Regions from separate parts of the Janthinobacterium sp. KBS0711 genome, predicted to be linked through region 4. Evidence: predicted binding sites of a transcription regulator. Region 4 holds the regulator's gene; each other region holds the start of a gene.
What was found. The regulator sigma-54, encoded in region 4, starts transcription at its own class of promoters, with help from an activator protein. The targets are predictions, from matches to a motif close to TGGCANGNAANCTGCTTT.
Positions count from the first base shown of each region.

Region 1: glnA (type I glutamate--ammonia ligase) is a predicted target of sigma-54. The motif match lies at 1,321-1,338, and genes of this name have one in related genera.
Region 2: VM94_RS05415 (beta-propeller fold lactonase family protein) is a predicted target of sigma-54. The motif match lies at 1,435-1,452, and genes of this name have one in related genera.
Region 3: VM94_RS21250 (circularly permuted type 2 ATP-grasp protein) is a predicted target of sigma-54. The motif match lies at 1,036-1,053, and genes of this name have one in related genera.

Region 1 is NZ_LBCO01000033.1:949,992-952,195, forward strand. Features, by position in the region: gene glnA (type I glutamate--ammonia ligase) at 1-1,223, opposite strand, end outside; gene VM94_RS22745 (rhodanese-like domain-containing protein) at 1,608-2,069, shown strand.
Region 2 is NZ_LBCO01000009.1:3,249-5,452, reverse strand. Features, by position in the region: gene adh (aldehyde dehydrogenase) at 1-163, opposite strand, end outside; gene VM94_RS05415 (beta-propeller fold lactonase family protein) at 415-1,371, opposite strand; gene VM94_RS05410 (TonB-dependent receptor family protein) at 1,575-2,204, shown strand, end outside.
Region 3 is NZ_LBCO01000033.1:596,871-599,074, forward strand. Features, by position in the region: gene VM94_RS21250 (circularly permuted type 2 ATP-grasp protein) at 1-1,000, opposite strand, end outside; gene VM94_RS21255 (sensor histidine kinase) at 1,174-2,204, opposite strand, start outside.
Region 4 is NZ_LBCO01000002.1:96,180-98,383, forward strand. Features, by position in the region: gene lptB (LPS export ABC transporter ATP-binding protein) at 1-441, shown strand, start outside; gene VM94_RS00490 (RNA polymerase factor sigma-54) at 446-1,924, shown strand; gene hpf (ribosome hibernation-promoting factor, HPF/YfiA family) at 1,994-2,204, shown strand, end outside.

The DNA.
Region 1 (2,204 bases), on a different contig from region 4:
GCGTCTTCTTCTGGCGGCAGATGGTACAGATCTTTCGAGGCGGCTTCGCCCGGATGGATCTTGTTGGCAACGCCGTCCAGGCCGGCCATCAGCAGCGCGGCGAAGCACAGGTACGGGTTCGCCAGTGGATCCGGGAAGCGCGCTTCGACGCGGCGGCCTTTTGGATTGGCCACATGCGGGATACGGATCGAGGCGGAACGGTTTTTCGCCGAGTACGCCAGTTTCACTGGGGCTTCGTAGCCTGGTACCAGACGCTTGTACGAGTTGGTGCCCGGGTTGGTGATCGCGTTCAGTGCCTTGGCGTGCTTGATGATGCCGCCGATGTAGTACAGGGCGAAATCGGACAGGCCGGCATAGCCGTCGCCAGCGAACAGGTTTTTGCCATCTTTCCATACGGATTGATGCACGTGCATGCCCGAACCGTTGTCGCCAACGATAGGTTTCGGCATGAAGGTGGCGGTCTTGCCATAGCTGTGCGCCACGTTCCACACCACGTATTTCAGGTTTTGCGTCCAGTCGGCGCGCTCGACCAGGGTCGAGAACTTGGTGCCGATTTCATTCTGGCCGGCGCCGGCCACTTCGTGATGATGTACCTCAACCGGGATGCCCAGCGACTCCAGAATCAGGCACATTTCCGAACGCATGTCCTGGAAGCTGTCTACTGGTGGCACTGGGAAGTAGCCGCCCTTGACGGTAGGACGGTGGCCGCTGTTGCCGCCTTCGATGTCCTTGCCGGTCGACCACGAACCTTCGTCCGAACCGATCTTGACGAAGCAGCCCGACATGTCGATCTTCCAGCGCACGCTGTCGAAGATGAAGAATTCTGGCTCAGGGCCGAAGTAGGCGGTGTCGCCCATGCCCGACGATTTCAGGTAGGCTTCGGCGCGTTTCGCGATCGAGCGCGGGTCGCGGTCGTAGCCCTTGCCGTCCGACGGTTCGATCACGTCGCACTGCATGAACAGGGTCGTTTCTTCCATGAATGGGTCGATATTGGCCGTGTTTGGATCCGGCAGCAAGATCATGTCGGACGCTTCAATGCCTTTCCAGCCAGCGATCGAAGAACCGTCAAAGGCGTGGCCCGACTCGAATTTGTCCATGTCGAAGTGCGACACGGGAACCGTCACGTGCTGCTCTTTACCACGGGTATCAGCAAAGCGGAAATCAACGAATTTGACTTCGTTTTCTTCTACCATCTTCAAGACTTCTGCGGCTGTCATTGCCATGCGTATCTCCTAAATGAATGTGGGGTGAGCCGACCTTAATGCGTCTGGGCTGATGAAGCGAAGCAAACATTGCGTGCCACCAAAACTCATAAGGATCATAGCAGATTCCATGCCAGCTTCTGGTGGGATGACGCCGCCAAGGTCAAAACCCGGCCATCCCAATGAAAGTTTTCGTGCCCGCGATTTTCCTGCTGCGTTTGCGTCAAATCAAGAATGCACTAAGCAAGTGCAAAAAACGAATAACGCACCATTATCGTGCATTTTATGCCGATTCTTGAAAAATGCCTCCTTGTGGTGCATGCGCGATGCACCATGGTTTCCCGTTTGCGGCGCGCGGATGGCGCACTATAATCGACCACACCTGCCACTTTCATCGAGGACGCCATGACCACCGCCGCCGACATCCTGACCACCGCCCGCAGCCGGGCCAATGAAGGTACGCCGTATGCCGGCGCCGTCACGCCGCAGGAAGCGTACGACCTGCTGCAGCGCGATGCGGCCGTCAAGCTCATCGACGTGCGCACGAATGCCGAGCGCGACTGGGTGGGACGGGTTGATATCGCCGATACCCAGCATGGTGCGGTGCAGTGGGCCACCTACCCCGGTGGCGTGCCGAATCCCGATTTCCTCGCGCAATTGGCCGCCCAGGCCGGCAAGGACGAGGTGCTGCTGTTCCTGTGCCGCTCCGGCGTGCGTTCGCGCCACGCGGCCAAGCTGGCGACCGAGCACGGCTACCTGAACTGCTACGACATCCTCGAAGGTTTTGAGGGCGACAAGGACGCCGACGGCCACCGCAAGCAGATCGGCGGCTGGTGCAAGGCGGGGCTGCCGTGGCTGGGCGCCTGACGCTGGCAGCCTGATTATCTGAACCGTGTTTGATCTGGCGGGCCACCCTGTGGCCCTCTATCGGCTACAACCATCCATGCGCGCCCGATTTTTCAACTGCGGCGCAAATTCTCCTTGCAAGCGCGTACCTTATAT
Region 2 (2,204 bases), on a different contig from region 4:
CCGTGGAACGGGCGATTTCGCAAAATGGCAAGCCCGTAATCGGCGTGATGTTAGGAAAGTATTCACCTTTTACTGGGGCAACGAATTTGCCGCCAATGTAATTGTCATAGCGTTGTTTGAAGGGATTGGCTACGCCCAGTTTGCTGATGTCTGCGAGATTCATGTCGTCCTCTATCGGGTTAATTAGAATGGAATTACTTAATTAAAATCAAACGTCCTGGTACAGATGGGGTGAGTACACGGAGTCTTCCGCAAATGCCGTGCCAGCTCGCCATCCCACTACAAACTTAGCCGCTTTTACCCTTGTTGCAAGGGCGCGGCGTCAATACCGGTGCGCTTTTCAGCGCATGCCCGGGCTTGAGCCGCTGCACAATGGAACAGGTGTACCAGACTGGAACACCTGTTCCTGTGGGACTAGCGAATCACCACGCCCCATGGCAATTCACCTACGGCAATATCGGCCACCTTGCGCGCGCTGGCCGTATCGATGACGGATACGCTGTTCGAGCGGCCATTGGCCACATACAGCTTGGCGCCATTGGGCGTGACGGCCATATTCCATGGGCGCTTGCCAACGGGAATGGTGGCAGTGACCTCGTTGCTGGCTGTGTTAATCACCATCACCGTGCCGTCGATACCGTTCGAGACATACACCTGCTTGCCGCTGGGATGGACCACGATGCCATTCGCATTCTTGCCAGCCGGAATGGTGGCAATGGTCTTGCGCGCGGCCATGTCGATCACGTAGACGGCATTGACCAGTTCGCACGCCACGTAGGCGCGGCCCGAGTCCGGACTGAAACCGATGCCGCGCGGGCGCAATCCCACGGCGATGGACGCCACCTGGCGGCGTTGCACCACATCAATGACATCGACTTGTTCAGCCTCTTCCGCGCTGACCAGCAGCCAGCGCCCATCCGGGCTGAACACGGCATGTTCCGGATTGCGTCCATGCACCTTGATATCGGCGAGCAAGACGCCCGTCTGCCCATCGAGCAAGGCCACGCTATTGTTTTCCTCGACGGCCACGGCCACGTAATGACCGTCTTGCGAAGCGCTGACGCCTTCGGGCGACTTGCCCAGCGCCACCGTGCGCAGGGGGGCGCCGCCAGCGTTATCGATCAGCAGCAAGGCGCTGCTGGCTGCATCCGTGACAAACAATTGCCGCCCGGTGGGGTCGGCGGCGATGCCGCGCGGACGCTTGCCGGCTGCAATCTGGCGCACGACCTGATCGGTCGCCGTGTCGATCACACTCAAGGTGCCCGATTTTTCATTGGGAACATAAGCAAATGGAGCGGCCTGGAGGGAGGCGCAGGCAAGCGCTGGCAGCAGCCAGCACACCTGGCGCAAGCGCGAGAAGAAGTTGGGCATAATCACCTTTCGATGGCAAAACACAGGAAAAGCGCGCGGCATCGGCGCATCTGATAATTGCTGTATGCAAACGCCGTGCCACTGACACGCGTATAATTTCAGCCTACCAATGGAGACATGGCAGGCATATTGCTTGATACACAGATGCAGACCTGCGCCGCGCACGCGACCAAGCAGGCTTTTATTCACATTGGAGAATCCGCATGCAGCACCGTTTCCGCCTGAACACCATCGCCAGCCTGTTTGTCGCCGGCAGCGCTACCCTCGCCCCTCACGTCTTTGCCGCCGAGGCTGCAGATCCGGGCGGGCAACTCATGGACACGGTAGTCATCAGCGGCAGCCGCATCGCCCATCCCAGCCAGGAAGTGCCAGCCTCGATCGACGTCGTCGACAGCGCCCGCATCCAGGATGGGCAAATCCGCGTGAACGCGTCGGAAGCGCTGGCCGCCGTGCCGGGCTTGGTCGTGCAAAACCGCCAGAACTACGCGCAAGACTTACAAATCTCGTCGCGCGGCTTCGGCGCCCGCTCGGCCTTTGGCGTACGCGGCGTCAAACTGATCAGCGATGGCATTCCCGCCAGCATGCCCGACGGGCAAGGCCAGGCCGCCACCTTCAACCTCGATACGGCCGAGCGCATCGAAGTGCTGCGCGGACCGTTTTCTGCCATCTACGGCAACCACTCGGGCGGTGTGATCCAGCTGTTTTCCAAGGATGGGCAAAATCCCCCATCCGTCGAACTGAACGTGACGGGCGGCAGTTTCGGCACCAGCAAGGTAGATCTCTCGGCCCAAGGACAGGCCGGCGGCATCGGCTACGTGCTCGACGGTTCACGC
Region 3 (2,204 bases), on a different contig from region 4:
AAAACTTGATCATGTCGGGTACAAAAGGATAGATCGACTTGTCGTCGGCCACGCCCGTGCCGATGGCGTTCGCCAGGGTCACCCGGCCGGCGCGGTACACGGACAGCAGGCCCGGCACGCCCAGGGACGAGTCGGAACGGAAGGCCAGCGGGTCGAGGAAGTCGTCGTCCACACGGCGGTAGATCACGTCGACTCTCTTGGGGCCGCGCGTCGTGCGCATGTAGACGGAATTGTCGTTGACGAACAGATCCTTGCCTTCCACCAGTTCCACGCCCATCTGCTGGGCCAGGAAGGCGTGCTCGAAATAGGCGGAGTTGTACATGCCGGGCGTCATGACGACGACCGTGGGGTCATCGACGCCCATGGGCGCGACGGAGCGCAGGTTGTCGAGCAGCATGTCCGGGTAATGGTCGACGGGCGCGATGCGGTTGCGCGCGAACAGTTCCGGGAACAGCCGCATCATCATCTTGCGGTCTTCCAGCATGTAGGATACGCCGGACGGCACGCGCAGATTGTCTTCCAGCACATAGAATTCGCCCTGGCCCGCGCGCACGATGTCGACGCCGGCGATGTGGGCGTAAATGTCGGAGGCGACGGAAATGCCCTGCATTTCCGGGCGGTACTGGGCATTCTTGTAGATTTGCTCGGCAGGAATGATGCCCGCCTTGATGATGTTTTGCTCATGATAAATATCATGGATAAACATGTTCAAGGCTTGCACGCGCTGCACCAGGCCCGTCTGCATCTGCGCCCATTCGGCGGCGGGGATGATGCGGGGGATGGTGTCGAACGGAATCAGGCGTTCCGTGCCGGCATCGTCGCCGTAGACGGCGAACGTGATGCCGACCCGGCGGAACGTCAGGTCGGCCTCGGCCCGCTTGCGGGCGATGGTCTCGGGGGATTGCTGCTCCAGCCAGTTGCTGAATTCACGATAGTGTTCACGTACCTTGCTGTCCGTACCCACTTCATTTGCAGTCATTTCATTGAAAAAATTTGCCATGTTGTGATTTCCCTTGAGCCGTGTCTGACTATAGCTCAGCAGGAAGCGTGCCAATGCCGCACACCTGAAAGTGTGTAAAAAATGACCATTTTTGTGGCATAAATCCGTCATCCGCACCGTATTGGTGCGTTACTGCGCGGAAAGTGCCGGTGTTGGGGCAGGTAGCGGTGAGCTCAAGCGTCGGGCGTGACGAAGGGGCGGCAATCGATGGGCAGGTCGATGGTAAACGTGGTGCCCGTTTCCGGCGCGCTGTCGACCAGCGCGCTGCCGCCGTGGCTTTCCGCCACATTTTGCACGAAAGGCAGGCCGATGCCCCAGCCGGGCGCGCTGCCCTGGTGTTCGCGGCGCAGGTATTCGAAGATGCGCTCGGTCTGCTCCGGGGCGATAGTGCTGCCCGTGTTGTGCACGGTGAGTATCATGCGTTCGCGCAGGGTGTTGATGTGGATATGGATGGGGCCGTCGTCGCCGTACTTGAGGGCGTTGCCCACGAGGTTTTCCAAGGCGCGGCGCAGCGAATTCTCGCACCACCAGCCGGTGACGGACGCGCCCGTGACCTCGCACTTGCCCGGATGGCCCGTATTCACGCTGTCGGCCACCTGCCTTGCCAGCGGCAGGATATCGAAGCGATGCAAGACCAGCGGCAGCTTTTGCCCCCGGTGGTAGCTGAGCGTATCGAGCAATTCCTGGATCATCTCGTCGAGGCGCTTGCCGTGTTCGATGATTTTCGACGCCAGGGCCGGCACGTCGAGCTGCTGCGCTCGCCGCTGCAGCAGCTGGGCGCTGTTGAGCATGACGGAGAGGGGATTGCGCATATCGTGCGACAGGCCAGCGGCGATGCGCCGCTGGAAGCTTTCATGCATGGCCGTAAATTCCAGGATGGCTTCGCGGATGCCCGTATCGATCGAGGCATTGATCACCTTCCAGTCGCGGCGCCGCAGCGGCACGCCCGCGTCGAGGGCCGCATCGGCGAAACAGTCGCGGAAGATCTGGTATTCCTGGATCACCTGTTCCGGACCATAGCTGGTCATGCGCGCCCGTTCGTTGCCGTGCACGGCCGGTGCGTTGGTGTTACTGGTGGCATCGTCGCGCGGATAGCCTGGCGTCAGCGCTTCGGCCAGGTTATCGAAGAAGGCGGGCAAGGTGTTGATCAATATGGGTGTCAGCAAGGCGTCGGCGCCGCGCACCTTGGCACGCACCTCGTGTT
Region 4 (2,204 bases):
CGCGCCGTGCTGGAAATCCAGACCGTCGAAGGCCGCCCCCTGAAGAAGGCCGAGATCGAGGAGCGCCTGGATAAACTGCTGGCCGACTTGCAGATTGAAAAGCTGCGCGAGAACCAGGCCCTGTCCCTGTCGGGCGGTGAGCGCCGCCGCGTGGAAATCGCCCGCGCGCTGGCCACCGATCCCCGTTTCGTGTTGCTCGACGAGCCGTTCGCCGGCGTCGATCCGATCGCCGTGATCGAGATCCAGCGCATCGTGCGCTTCTTGAAGGAGCGCAATATCGGCGTGCTGATCACCGATCATAATGTGCGCGAGACGCTGGGTATTTGCGACCGTGCCTATATCATCAACCAGGGCTCGGTGCTGGCGTCGGGACGCCCCGACGACATCATCGCGAACGAGTCGGTACGCCGGGTCTATCTGGGCGAACACTTCCGCATGTAAGCCAATGAAACAATCATTGCAGCTGCGCACTTCGCAGCACCTGGCACTGACGCCGCAGTTGCAGCAATCGATACGCCTGTTGCAATTGTCTACCCTGGAATTGCACCAGGAGCTAGAGCAACTGCTGACGGACAATCCCCTGCTCGAGCGCCTCGACGATCCGCTCGACCGCTCCTTGCGCCTGCTGTCGGACGGCGCCTTGAGTTCCACGGCCGCGCCGGCTGAAGCGCCGCCCCAGCCGCCAGGCCAGGAAGCGCCCGCGGCGCCGGCCGAAGCGGAAACCTTTGACGGCGAGGCGGGCGAGAGCCCGGCCGCGGCGGACGGCGGCGACAGCGACTGGAGCGAGGCGAGCCGGGGCAAGGCGCCCGACGATGAAGATTCCCGTCCGCAACTGGAAGCCCATCACTGCACCCTGCGCGAACACCTGATGGAACAGATGCGCGTGACGGTGCTCGAATTGCGCGACCGCGCGCTGGTCGAGCTGATCATCGACGCGCTCGACGACAATGGCTACCTGGAAGAGTCGCTCGACGACATCCTGGCGCGCCTGCCGGAAGAGCTGGAAATCGACGCCGACGAGATGCGCACGGCCTTGTCGCTGCTGCAAAGTTTCGATCCGCCCGGCGTGGGCGCGCGCAATGCGTCCGAATGCCTGGCGCTGCAGATCAAGCGCTTGCCGCACATCGCCATGGTGACGCGGCGCATGGCTCTCGTCATCGTGGAAAAGCACCTGGCCTGGTTTGCCCAGCGCGATTTCAACAAGCTGAAAAAAGCCCTCGATTGCGACGATGAAGACTTGCGCGAAGCGCAGACGGTGATTCGCCAGTGCAATCCGCATCCGGGCGCCGTGTTCGCCTCGGACGTGTCCGATTACGTGGTGCCCGACGTCGTCGTCAAGCGCGCGCGCAATGGCTGGCAAGTCACCTTGAACAACGATGTGATGCCGCGCCTGCGCGTCAACGCCATGTATGCCAACCTGCTCAAGCAGGGCAAGGGCGAGGGCGCCATGGGCGCACAGTTGCAGGAAGCCAAGTGGCTGATCAAGAATATGCGCCAGCGTTTCGACACGATCCTGCGCGTGGCACAGGCGATAGTAGAAAGACAAAAGAACTTTTTCTCGCACGGGGCCGTTGCCATGCGCCCCCTTGTGCTCCGTGAAATAGCTGATACACTGGGTTTACACGAGAGTACTATCTCGCGGGTAACAACTCAAAAGTACATGCTGACCCCGCACGGCATGTTCGAGTTGAAATATTTCTTTGGTAGCCACGTCGCCACCGAAGCGGGGGGCGAAGCGTCATCGACGGCGATACGGGCATTGATCGTGCAACTGACAGGAGCAGAAGACCCTAAAAATCCTTTATCCGACAGTAAGATTGCGGACATGCTGGGGGAACAAGGCATGGTGATTGCGCGACGTACTGTTGCCAAATACCGGGAAGCGTTGAAAATTCCGCCAGTGAGCCTGCGTAAGTGTTTGTAAGTTTTTTTCGGTTCCTCTGCGGGCCGGATAGGATGGACCGCACGAACCCGATCATCTTTAGGAGTGTGTATGAATCTCACCATCAGCGGACATCATCTCGAAGTGACACCAGCCATCCGTGAATACGTACAAACGAAGCTGGAACGCGTGAAACGTCATTTCGATCAAGTTATCGATATCGCCGTGATTCTGACCGTGGATAACCTCAAAGAGAAAGAAAAACGTCAAAAGGCCGAAGTCAACCTGCGTTTAAGTGGCAAAACCGTCTATGTGGAAAGCC